Regions from separate parts of the Neobacillus sp. YIM B06451 genome, predicted to be linked through region 3. Evidence: riboswitches for the same ligand, from Rfam matches in the RefSeq annotation. Region 3 holds a riboswitch; each other region holds the start of a gene.

Region 1 (4,053 bases), on a different contig from region 3:
TTGACAGGGATGATGCTAATTGTCGCAATCACGGCTGAAACCGGATTATTCCGTTATTTAGCTATCTGGTCGGCAAAGAAAGTAAAAGGTGACCCTTTAAAGCTTCTTATTGTTTTAGGGCTGATTACCGCACTGGCTTCTGCTTTCCTCGATAACGTGACGACCGTTTTACTGATTGTTCCAGTTACCTTCAGTATCACACGGCAGCTGAAAGTGAATCCGATGCCCTATTTGATTACGCAAATTATCGCCTCGAATATCGGGGGAACCGCAACACTGATTGGAGATCCTCCGAACATTATGATTGGAAGCGCCGTCAAGGAACTTACCTTTTCAGCGTTCATTGTTAACCTGGCGCCGATTGCGTTTATCACCTTAATTGTTAATATCGTAATCCTCGGTTTCCTTTACAGAAAATCACTTCATACTACAGAAGAACTTAAAGCAGGCATTATGAACCTTGATGAAAAAGCGGAAATCACTGATACAGTCTTGCTGAAGAAATCACTATTTGTTCTTGCTGTAACAATTTTAGGCTTTTTTGTCCACCAGTTCATTCAAGTTGAAAACGCGACGATTGCATTGGCTGGCGCTTTCCTTTTGCTCCTTCTGACTGGGGAACATTACCTTGAGGAGTCAATGAAAAAAGTCGAATGGCTGACAATCTTTTTCTTTATCGGCCTGTTCGTCCTTGTCGGAGGCTTAATGGAAACAGGGGTTATTTCAATGCTAGCCGAAAAATCGATGGAACTTACCGGCGGGGATGTGACCGCGACATCGCTGCTCATTCTTTGGGTCAGCGCAATCGCATCCGCATTCATTGACAATATTCCATTTGTCGCCACCATGATTCCCATGATCAAAGACATGGGCTCAATGGGAATTACCAACCTGGAACCGCTGTGGTGGAGCCTCGCTCTTGGCGCATGCCTTGGCGGAAACGGAACTTTGATTGGCGCGAGTGCCAACGTCATTGTCGCCGGTATGGCCGCAAAAGAAAAACATTCAATTTCCTTCGTGAAATATCTTATCGTCGCCTTCCCGCTCATGTTGCTTACAATAGCCATTTGCACGGTCTATGTTTATTTCAGGTATTTACAATAAGGGAGGAAACCAGTGATGGATTTGGTTTACACATATGATCGAACCCGTTTGGAAATCGTTGAAATGCCAGGTGAAAGTGACGTGGAATTTACCTTAAAATTTGCAGACCATGCCCTCGAAAAACAATTTAGCGCCGTACGCGACTATTTTTACGGAAATGACGACCTGACGGATGCTTATTTCCATACGAGCCTGGATAAAGTGATAAAGGTCTCCCTGAAGCAGGAATACTATACTGAATTTCTCCTCCAACTTTTTAAAAACAAATTGCTTGTATCACTGTTGTGGAAGTAGGAAAAGCCGGACGCTTTAATTTTTAGCGCCCGGCTTCTTTTTTTAATATAAGCATGTATTCATGTTCAAGGGTTTGTAGGGGTGCGTCGTATAGATGCTGTTGATCGGATGTTTTGTATACATTCCTTGAAAGCAGTTCTTCAATCAGTTTTTCTTTCCTCTTCTCAATCATTTCTGATGTTCTTGCCACTTTTCTTCTCCTTTCCGTTGAATTTTAATAAAAATACCTCTTCCGGTAAGGAAGAGGTTGCTGGTTTATTTGCGTTGCTCTCCTTATCTTTCAGGGATTCCCTGCTGGAATTGGCACAGTGCCGTTGGGCCTGCTGCCGAGGCTTCAAAGGGCCATTCCCTCCACCTCTCTTGATAAGAACGGTATTCAATTTTGGGTATTAAAAAAACCCTTTTCGATAAAAAGAGGGCGGCATCCGTTCTCTTCTTATCTTTCAGGCGCTTGCCCGAAGGAATTGGCACAGTACCATAAAGGCCTGTTGCCGAGGCTTCAAAGGGCCGTTCCCTCCACCTCTCTTGATAAGAAATATACAATTTCATTTACTTTAGCGTATTGCAGTTGGAAAGTCAAACCCCTTTTTCAACCAGAGGGCGAAAGAAGTGCGTTTCGCCCGTACTTAATGATGATGGTGGCCGCCTTTGGAAGGATTCGTGATTACAAACTCCTCGCGTGGGACGTAAAAATATTGGATCCAGACCCCATCCAAATATTCCTCGCGCGAATCGAGGATGATGTCGATATCCTTGTCTGTTTTAACGACTTCATCATGCTCCTTGGGCGTATCAAGGACTAGGTCATAGTGGGCATGATCTCCGTGCATATGTGTGATGATGACCCGGAACATTTGGCCTTCTTTGGCGGTTTTAAGCATCTCCTTTAGTACTTTTGCGGCATTACGGTTAATTTTCACTTTCATTTTCGGCAGCTCCTTTTACGAGAAATTTAATTTTTATAGCTGTTCAGTTTCAAACAAAGTATGATTCCAGCCCGTGTTCAACGCTTGTTTGGATGCCCATAAATTGGCTAGAAGCCTTGGAACCATTTGTTTTGACGGCAGTTGATTGTTTTCCTGGAAGTAAACGAAATACAGGAGGTAAAGGAATGCATTCGTTTTAAGATGGATATCCCTGAAATACGGCTCATTTTCGGTCGCAGTCGCAAACGAACGCGTTTCCGCTCCTGCGATGTACCGCGTTTCTTTCCCTTTAAAAGTATTCTTCACAAAATGGATGTTCCCGACTACCGTTGGATCGTCCTCGCCATCCGCATTCGCAAGTCGGGCCTGTTTTTCCGCGGAAAAGCTACGAAGGTTATCCACCAGTATACTTGTGTGGGCATACGCCTTATCAAATCCTTCATCCTTTGGCCGTAGTCCTTCCTCCTCTAGCAGGCTGACAAGCGGGAGGGTTGTCCCATCTTCAACATATGCGGGCCTGGCTGTTTGCCTTGCCCATTTCAGGCCCGATAAACTTTTCGAAGTAAAAAAGGTCATAAAGTACCAATTTCCTTTGTCATCTTCAGCCAACTGCAGGACCGGTTCACCCTTCCGGCGGAAAATGCGGAACCTGTCCGCCTTATCAAACATAAATTGCTCAGTATCTGATTTTTCCCAACCAGCCAAGTATGTAATCCCGGGCTTCTTGACCGGAACGGCAATGTGAATATAGTAGAGGAACATCCAAAAACACTCCCGGCAAAAAAGTCTCCCTCTACCATTCCCGAATGCCAGTGTTTTCACACATTTCTTCTATATTCCTGCACTCGATTGCAAGAAAAAGGCCTTTGTAATACGTTCTCGTTTTTTCAATATGAATTCCGGCCTTCTTTATTTCTGAAGCCGTGTCCCGGTTCAGGTTGCAGCCACCGCATACCCTTCTCCATACCGGGTTGAGGATGTCCTGCATGGTTGCGAGCGAGGGCTGCGGCATTTTCACATGCTCGAAAAACAGAATTGGTGCCCCCGGTTTCAAAACCCTTTTGATTTCTTTAAGCGCCAATTCCGCATCCGGAATTGTGCAGAACACTAGCGTTGCCACAGCCGCATCGAAAGCATTGTCGGGAAATTCAAGCCGTTCCGCCGATTGCTGATGGACTAGAATAGGTACTTTCGCCTCGCTAATCCGGCGGGCGGCCCTTTCAATCATATAGGGATCCGGCTCGATGGCGTCAACCCTCTCCGCTTTTGTGTAAAGGGGGAAGTTTATTCCCGAGCCGGAGCCGATTTCAAGCACGATTCCTTCCGCTTTATCCAGCAGAGCCTTCCTTATTTCTTTAAACATTCCATTCTCCAAACCTTTCATCCCTGCATCGTACAGGGCCGGAAACCATTTACCCATTATCCATTCCCCTTGCCGTCTCCTGAACCCTCATCCATAATGATTTCCACATTTTCACGAAAAGCACTCGGCGAGTGCCCTGTTATTTCATCAAACGGGGTATAGGATGGGGTAATGCTTTTCTTTTTGAAAAGAACCTTATAGAATGCAATCGCAACAAGGACAACTATTCCAATTGAAAACAGCTCAGGCAAAACGCTCATCTTCCATCCCCCTTAATTTAAACTATTACTTAAGCACATACGCCGCTAGCACGCTTTGGAGTTCATAAATATTCAGGCTTTTGTTAAACTGCTTCTGCAGCGGCAT
Region 2 (4,053 bases), on a different contig from region 3:
ATTAATTGAATGATAAAAACAATAATTAGGATGATGATTGTGGCCATCACTGTTACGTCATTGCGGCTTCTCTGGAAGCCTTCAAGGTAAGCAAGGTTTCCAAGTCCGCCAGCGCCAATCGCGCCAGCCATTGCCGTGTAGCTGACAAGGGCAATCGCTGTAACAGTAATTCCGGATACAAGCGCCGGCATTGATTCGGGCAACAGCACCTTCCAAATAATCGTCCACGTTGATGCGCCCATTGATTTTGCCGCTTCGATGACGCCTTTATCAATTTCACGCAGCCCGATTTCAACCATCCTCGCGTAAAACGGCGCCGAACCGATAATGAGTGCTGGCAATGCGGCATTTTCCCCTATCATGGACCCGACTACGAACACCGTGAACGGGATAAGCAGGACGATAAGGATGATGAAAGGAATTGAACGGAAGACGTTCACAAAAGCTGCAATGATTTTATTAATGAAGGCATTCTCCCAAAGGTTGCCCTTCCCAGTAAGGAAGAGAAGCAATCCAAGGATGATGCCGAGGACAAATGTAACCGCAACGGATATGCTCGTCATGTAGAGCGTTTCCCGTGTTGCCGCCCACATATTTTCCCAGACGACATTCGGGAAATAGGTTTCAAGCATTTGCAATCACCTCCACGCCTACCTGCTGGGAGTTGATATATTCCAGTGCCTTTGCGAGTTCGCTTTCCGGTCCATCAAGATGAAGGAACAGGGTACCGTAGGATCCGCTTTGCGTCTGTGAAATCTTCCCCTGCAAAATATTCGCCGTTATATCAAACTTCCTGATCAAATTTGTGATAAGCGGCTGTTCGGTAGCCTCGCCGACAAATGTGAGCTGGATGACCTTTCCGGATGGAAGGCGCTCGAGCAGATGCTCGACCGCATCCTTTGTCTCCTCGGGTTCTGTTACCTGCTGGACGAATCGCTTCGTTATTGGCTGCCGCGGCTTTTTAAAGACATCCAATACAGGGCCGAGTTCAACGATCCTACCGCTCTCCATAACGGCGACGCGGTGGCAAATTTTCCTGATAACATGCATTTCGTGGGTAATCAGAACAATCGTCAAACCGAGCCGCTTGTTAATGTCGACCAACAGGTCAAGAATCGAATCCGTCGTCTGCGGATCGAGAGCAGATGTCGCTTCGTCACAAAGCAAGACCTTTGGGTTATTCGCAAGCGCCCTGGCAATACCGACACGCTGCTTTTGCCCGCCGCTCAATTGTGACGGATACGCGTTTTCTCTGCCTTCAAGGCCGACAAGCTTAATTAGCTCATCAACACGTTTTTTGCGTTCCGGCCCCGAAATTCCCGCAATTTCAAGCGGAAACGCGATATTTTCCCGGACTGTGCGTGACCAAAGTAGATTGAAATGCTGGAAAATCATTGAGATTTCCTGGCGTGCCTTCCTAAGCTCCCTTCCAGAAATTTTTGAAATTTCACGGCCTGCAATCGTTATGGATCCTTCGGTTGGGCTTTCAAGCCTGTTCAGCATCCGGATCAACGTACTTTTGCCGGCGCCGCTGTACCCAATAACACCGAAGATTTCCCCTTCGCGTATATCGAGATTGACATTATCAACCGCTGTCAGTGTCCCGTGTTTTGAAGGAAAGCTTTTTCTGACATTTTTTATCGAAATCATCGAATCACCTTCTTTACACCCATTTACCCATCATGCCGGGCAGCAATCATGTCTTAATCTATCTAATCCTATCGTTTGAATCTATTACAGGATTCATTCCGGAAAAGTAAAAAGCCTTTCTGCAACCGGGCAGAAAGGCAAATTAAACATTAATCCTTTCTCCCATCTCCCAAAGCGAACGCTTTGTGTGAATTGGCACCATTTCACAGAAATCATCCTGTGACGGTTGCCGGGCTTCATCGGGCACATCCCTCCACCTCTCTTGATAAGAGCAGCTAAACTATTCAATTAATAACGATTGCTATCGTATCATGGTGAAATTAAGGTGTCAATAAAGAAGTTTTTGAAAAAGAGCCGGAAATATCAGCCAGAATCACACAATGCAGAATCATTTACAATCCCTTAAAAATAAAAACCCGCTCCATAAGAGAAGAGGGCTATCTCCTCTTATCTTTACAGGGGGTCTCCCTGCTGGAATTGGCACCGTGCATTCACCGGTTGCCGGGCATCATCGGGCCATTCCCTCCGCCTCTCTTGATAAGAATTATGAAATTATTAGAATCTTGCCAAAGATTTAAAGAAAGTTTATCTTAAGACATTCTTTCCGTCAATAGGGAATTTTTTCAAACTCAAGTTCCTTTGCCAAAAGAAAAATGGATTCAAGCTTTAGCACAGTGCGAAAGGACGCATCGATATGTATTGCCCGATGATTGAGCAGATCGCGCATTCTTGCCGTCCCGCAAAGCAGTTCGCCGATAGCTTCAGGGCTTCCCGTGATGTTTGCAAGCAAGGGTTTGCTTAGTTTCTCGCCGTTTGAAACCCTCGCCTTACCGTCCCCAAACTCCACAAAAGAGCCTCCAATTTGTATATAAACCGTCTGGCTGCTGCCAAATAAAGAATGGATATGCGGCTTTTTATTAAAATTTGCACAGAACCGATGAATCTGCTCAATCATTGTGAATCCCCCCTGCTTACTTAATTCATTTCCGGAATCAGGATTCCTCCATTATTCGTTCGACAAAATCTTCATAAGCAGGCTTCTTTTGTGTTTTTCAAAAAAATCCGCCAAAGCTAAAAGGGAATGCAAAATTTCCGGGGAAATATGTCACATTCCGGCAGCTTTTGGAACCTTGGATGCCTGGCTTTTTAAAACCTTCCGCCCGAAAACAAGATAGAAGTAAACAGAACTAATTAAGTAAAGGCTTGCGGTTATTGTGAACACATATGCATAGCCCCAATAGTCGCCGTATTTGACTACGATTCCCGTTGAAACCGGCCCCATGAACGCCCAACCTAAATTGAAAACAGTCTGATTGATCGAATTGGCCAATCCTTTCATCGAATCATCAACTCGTGACATGATGAGCGAGCTTTGAATCGGGTTCCCGGCATTCATGAGCGCCTGCCTGAACAGGAAACCAATCGCAGCTAGCCACAAGTTTTCCGTGTAAGCGGTCAAAAGCAGGAATGGAAGCGACAGCAACTGTAGGATAACGACAGCCCTGACCTCCCCGACGCGCTTGACGACCTTGGGTCCGATAATCATCGCAAAAGCGGTGGCCGCCTGGCCAAGAGAAATGATGAATCCGGTCGTCGATGTAGAAGCAGAAAACCGTCCCGCAAAATAGAGATTCAGGTATGGAATAACGAGCCCAGCCCCAAATCCAATCAGCATTTGCGCGATTGCAAAAAGGGCAATGATTTTGAAGCCGCTCCAGTTAAACGCGGCTTTTTTCCTTCCGGCTTCATCTATTTGTGGTTTTTCCATACGATTGGCGGGAGTCCTGAACTTAAAGGCAGGGATTGCTCCTCCCAAATAAATAGCCGCCCCGATTAACAATGTAATCCGCAAGCTTTCAAGGCTGGTGAAAAAAAGGCCGAAAAAATCGGTCAAAATTCCGCCCAGCATGTTTCCAATTACACTCGCCGCCGTCATTAATGCGAAGTGGAGCGAAAACAGGTTGACCCGCTGTGATGGGTCAGAGTTTTCAGCCAGCCACGGAATTCCCGAAACTTGCAGGAATGCGCCCGAAAGGCCCGCGGCAAATGCCAAATACACTAGCATCGTTTCATCAGCTGCCAATGCTCTCATGATGAGCAAGGTTCCAGATACGAGAATGCCCGTGAAAATAACCCTTTTCCGGCCGAATTTGTCGCCAATGATTCCGGCGGGTACAAGGACAATCGCCGTCGCTAGCGATGCCATTGAAATAATCTGACCGTTGACGGATTCCGAATAACCCAATTCACGGACATAAAAATTATAAATAACAATGAAAATGCCAATTCCAATCTGGGTAATGATATTGGCAGCCATACTCAGTTTAATATTGTAATTATAGGCGTTAAACTGTTTGGCCCATCCTTTGTAAAATGCCATCTTGATCCGCCCTTTGCAGATGT
Region 3 (4,053 bases):
AAATGATAATGAACGTTTCCGAATTGGTTCCATCCACTTCCGGGTCTGCCTTGAAGCCAGGGACGGAGATAATCGAGAATTCCGGATTATGGCCGGCCAGCTCGGATTCCTCGGGACGAATGAACAACTGGTGTGCAAAAAGGTTGTGCCAGGCGTATTCGTTGATTACCTGAATCGGTAGCCTGTATTTTTTATCCGCGCCTGCAAATCCATTAAACACAAAAATTTCATTTTTTTGTTTTAAATAATCAATTACTTTATTATAGAGGTTGGAGAAGGCTTTTTCCGAAATGGGCTGATTAATCGTGCCCCAATCAATTTTGCTCCTGCTGGACTTTTCTTCGACAATAAACTTATCTTCTGGAGAACGGCCTGTATATTTACCGGTCGAAACACTGATTGCCCCGGTTGATGTCAGCAGCCCTTCTCCACGTCTCAACACTTTTTCAACCAGTTCTGGAACGGAAAGCTGGACTAGAAGGTTTTCCTCATTCAGCAGTTTGAATGGAGTTTCTGGATTATGCACACCAAACATTTAATGATTTCCCCTTTGCCTATTGTTTGTTAAGAGCTTTTTTTCTCACGAATAGTATAGCACATTTAGCTAATTGGTCTATACTAATAACCTCTTTTTTTTATAATTAATTTTGGAGGGATTATAAATGGAGCTGCTGGCGCTGTATGACGGGAACTGTGTCCTGTGCAATAAGTCGAAGGCGAAATCAGAAAAGCTGGATTGGCTTGGCCGGGTAAAATGGCTTTCTCTTCAGGAATATGAGAAAGAAGGCCGCAAGCCAGCTTTCCGGGCAATCGACCTTCGCAGGGAGCTTCACGTGATTGATGGGAACGGCAGGATTTACAAAGGATTTTTTGCGGTCAGGAAAATGCTGCTTCAATTCCCTGTTACTTTCTTGCCTGCACTGCTCCTCTACCTTCCGTTTGCCGTAAAGGCTGGTATTCCGATCTACAATTGGATAGCCAGGAACAGGTTTAAATGGATGGGTGAAATGTGTGAGGATGGAAGCTGTTCAATTTAATGGTTTTGTTATGAAAAATCCTACGAAAAATAGATGGTTCTAGAAGATTTTTTTCTCGTGAAAATCATTGACATGCATCAACAGTGTGGTATGATTTTACCTTGAACGGATACTCTCTTATCCTGAGCCGGTGGAGGGACAGGCCCTATGAAGCCCGGCAACCTGCCTGAGGAATCTTTCTCGGAAAAGGTGCCAAACCTGATGCAAGGCGATTGCCTTGAACGATAAGAGTGAAAGGCGCAAACATCTCAATGCAACCTTTCCTCAAAAGGGAAGGTTTTTTATTTGCAGCCTTACAAATCAGCATCTTTAGGAGCGGGGGATTCATAAAACCCCCAGGTTTACTTCATACTACTTAGGGAAATGAGTACCGTGAAACCGAGGTTGCTAGGCAGGCCGGAAAAAATCCATGCAGCTGACCTCATTATAAAGAAGATACAGGAGGAATCCAGATGCCATCAAAACGCCGTTTGTTCACGTCTGAATCAGTGACTGAAGGCCATCCAGACAAGATCTGCGACCAGATTTCGGATTCGATTTTAGATGCGATCCTGGCACAAGACGCAAACGCCCGCGTCGCTGCAGAAACTTCCGTTACAACAGGCCTTGTCCTCGTAGCGGGTGAAATTACAACGTCAACTTATGTTGATATCCCAAAAATCGTCCGTGACACAATCCGTGAAATCGGATATACACGTGCGAAATATGGCTTTGATGCCGATACGTGCGCTGTACTAACATCCATTGACGAGCAATCAGCCGATATCGCCATGGGGGTTGACCAGGCGCTTGAAGCACGTGAAGGCAGCATGTCCGACGCGGAGATTGAAGCAATCGGTGCGGGGGACCAGGGACTTATGTTCGGGTTTGCCTGCAATGAAACAGAAGAGCTCATGCCGCTTCCAATCTCGCTTGCACACAAGCTTTCCCGCAGGCTGACGGAAGTTCGCAAGGATGAAACACTTCCATACTTGCGCCCGGATGGAAAAACGCAGGTAACGGTTGAATATGATGAAAACAACAATCCAGTGCGGATTGATACAATTGTTATTTCAACGCAGCATGGTCCTGAGGCGACCCTGGAACAGATCCAGAGCGACCTTAAAAAGCATGTTATCGGCCCTGTAGTTCCACATGATCTTATTGACGAAAAGACAAAATACTTCATCAACCCGACTGGGCGCTTCGTTATCGGCGGCCCTCAAGGCGATGCCGGGCTAACCGGCCGCAAGATCATCGTTGATACGTATGGCGGTTATGCACGCCATGGCGGCGGCGCTTTCTCCGGAAAGGATCCAACAAAGGTTGACCGTTCCGCGGCCTATGCAGCGCGCTATGTTGCGAAAAACCTCGTCGCCGCAGGCCTTGCCGACAAGGTTGAAGTCCAGCTTGCCTACGCCATTGGTGTTGCCCGCCCTGTATCCATTGCAGTTGATACATTTGGAACAGGTACTGTAAGCGAAGAAGTCCTTGTTGAATTGATCGAAAACAACTTCGACCTGCGCCCTGCCGGAATCATCAACATGCTTGATCTTCGCAAGCCAATTTACAAACAAACAGCCGCTTATGGCCACTTTGGCCGCAATGATGTCGACCTCCCTTGGGAGCGGACAGACAAGGCTGCCGCTTTGAAGGAACAAGCATCCAAATAATTGGACATAACGGGAGTTGCATAATAATTATGTAACTCCCGTTTTTCATTTGTGCCGCAAATAGTGTTACTGGCGCTGTTTTTGATGTAATATCAAAGGTTTGCCTTATTTTCCCTCTAGTTGCAAGTGCAAATTTTTTTTGAAAAATGGTAGTATAGAGTGAACCTTCCATCAGCGAAGGTTTTCAGGTCAACTTATCGGGCCTTTAGGGCTTATGCTTATTGAGTGAATTAAATGGTGCCTAAAAAAACGGCAACTAAACGAATTAACACAGTTAAAAAAATGCAATGATCGGAGTAGGTGAACTACATATGTGCGGTTTTATCGGATGTGTTCATGAGCAAGCACAGAATTTCAGGGACGAAGAGAAGAAGACTTTTAAAAGCATGAATGATATCATCACCCACCGCGGGCCGGATGATGACGGATACTATTTTGACGAGCATGTGCAGTTTGGGTTTAGGCGATTGAGCATCATTGATATCGAGTCAGGCGCACAGCCGCTCACATATGAAAACGAGCGTTATTGGATTATTTTCAATGGTGAAGTTTACAATTATCTCGAGCTTCGCGAAGAGCTTATAAAGGAAGGCCTGGAATTCGCGACCGAATCGGATACTGAAGTTATCATCGCCCTGTACAGCCATCTAAAAGAAAAAGCAGTACAAAAGCTGCGTGGGATGTTCGCATTCGTCATTTGGGACAAACAGGAGAAGACGCTGTTCGGTGCACGCGACCATTTCGGGATTAAGCCTTTCTTTTATTTTGAAGATGAAAGCAGGACGTTTTTTGCTTCAGAGAAAAAGAGCATCCTGCTCGCGCTTGGTAACGAAGAGTTGAACTATGATTCGCTTCAGCATTACCTGACGTACCAATTCGTCCCGGAGCCGGAGACGATGACGGATGGAATCCATAAGCTTGAGCCTGGCCATTATTTTACAAAAAAATCTGGCGGGAAAATGGACATCAAACGGTACTGGAAGGCTAATTTCACGCCAGTGCTGAAAGCCGAAGATGAGTTCGTCCAGGAAATCAGGGACGTGCTGTTTGATTCAGTCAAAATGCATATGCGAAGTGATGTCCCTGTGGGCTCATTCCTGTCCGGGGGCATCGATTCGTCGATTATCGCCTCAATCGCGAAGCAATACCATCCTGCCATCAAGACGTTTTCGGTCGGTTTTGAGCGGGACGGTTTCAGTGAGATTGATGTGGCGAAAGAAACCGCCGACAAGCTCGGGGTCGAAAATATCAGTTACGTCATTACCCCGGAGGAATATATGGCCGAGGTTCCGAAAATTATGTGGCATATGGACGATCCGCTTGCTGATCCGGCCTGCATTCCGTTGTACTTCGTCGCCCGGGAG

The links. A riboswitch is a leader RNA that binds a small molecule or an ion and turns the genes downstream of it on or off. The one in region 3 is predicted to bind S-adenosylmethionine.
Region 1: it holds a riboswitch for S-adenosylmethionine, as region 3 does, so the genes downstream of both, fbpA (Fur-regulated basic protein FbpA) here and metK (methionine adenosyltransferase) in region 3, are expected to answer to the same signal.
Region 2: it holds a riboswitch for S-adenosylmethionine, as region 3 does, so the genes downstream of both, RB160_RS16495 (methionine ABC transporter ATP-binding protein) here and metK (methionine adenosyltransferase) in region 3, are expected to answer to the same signal.

Annotation. Positions count from the first base shown of each region.
Region 1 covers NZ_JAVFKJ010000018.1:71,372-75,424, forward strand. The annotation lists gene RB160_RS21415 (ArsB/NhaD family transporter) at 1-1,104, shown strand, start outside; gene RB160_RS21420 (hypothetical protein) at 1,117-1,398, shown strand; gene fbpA (Fur-regulated basic protein FbpA) at 1,421-1,588, opposite strand; SAM riboswitch class I at 1,669-1,768, opposite strand; SAM riboswitch class I at 1,832-1,933, opposite strand; gene RB160_RS21430 (iron-sulfur cluster assembly accessory protein) at 2,025-2,324, opposite strand; gene RB160_RS21435 (hypothetical protein) at 2,358-3,086, opposite strand; gene RB160_RS21440 (class I SAM-dependent methyltransferase) at 3,118-3,744, opposite strand; gene RB160_RS21445 (DUF3951 domain-containing protein) at 3,744-3,947, opposite strand; gene RB160_RS21450 (PH domain-containing protein) at 3,973-4,053, opposite strand, start outside.
Region 2 covers NZ_JAVFKJ010000011.1:25,933-29,985, reverse strand. The annotation lists gene RB160_RS16500 (methionine ABC transporter permease) at 1-632, opposite strand, end outside; gene RB160_RS16495 (methionine ABC transporter ATP-binding protein) at 625-1,650, opposite strand; SAM riboswitch class I at 1,810-1,922, opposite strand; SAM riboswitch class I at 2,095-2,194, opposite strand; gene RB160_RS16490 (hypothetical protein) at 2,258-2,605, opposite strand; gene RB160_RS16485 (MFS transporter) at 2,756-4,030, opposite strand.
Region 3 covers NZ_JAVFKJ010000007.1:165,395-169,447, reverse strand. The annotation lists gene pckA (phosphoenolpyruvate carboxykinase (ATP)) at 1-535, opposite strand, end outside; gene RB160_RS13935 (thiol-disulfide oxidoreductase DCC family protein) at 663-1,037, shown strand; SAM riboswitch class I at 1,152-1,268, shown strand; gene metK (methionine adenosyltransferase) at 1,490-2,689, shown strand; gene asnB (asparagine synthase (glutamine-hydrolyzing)) at 3,001-4,053, shown strand, end outside.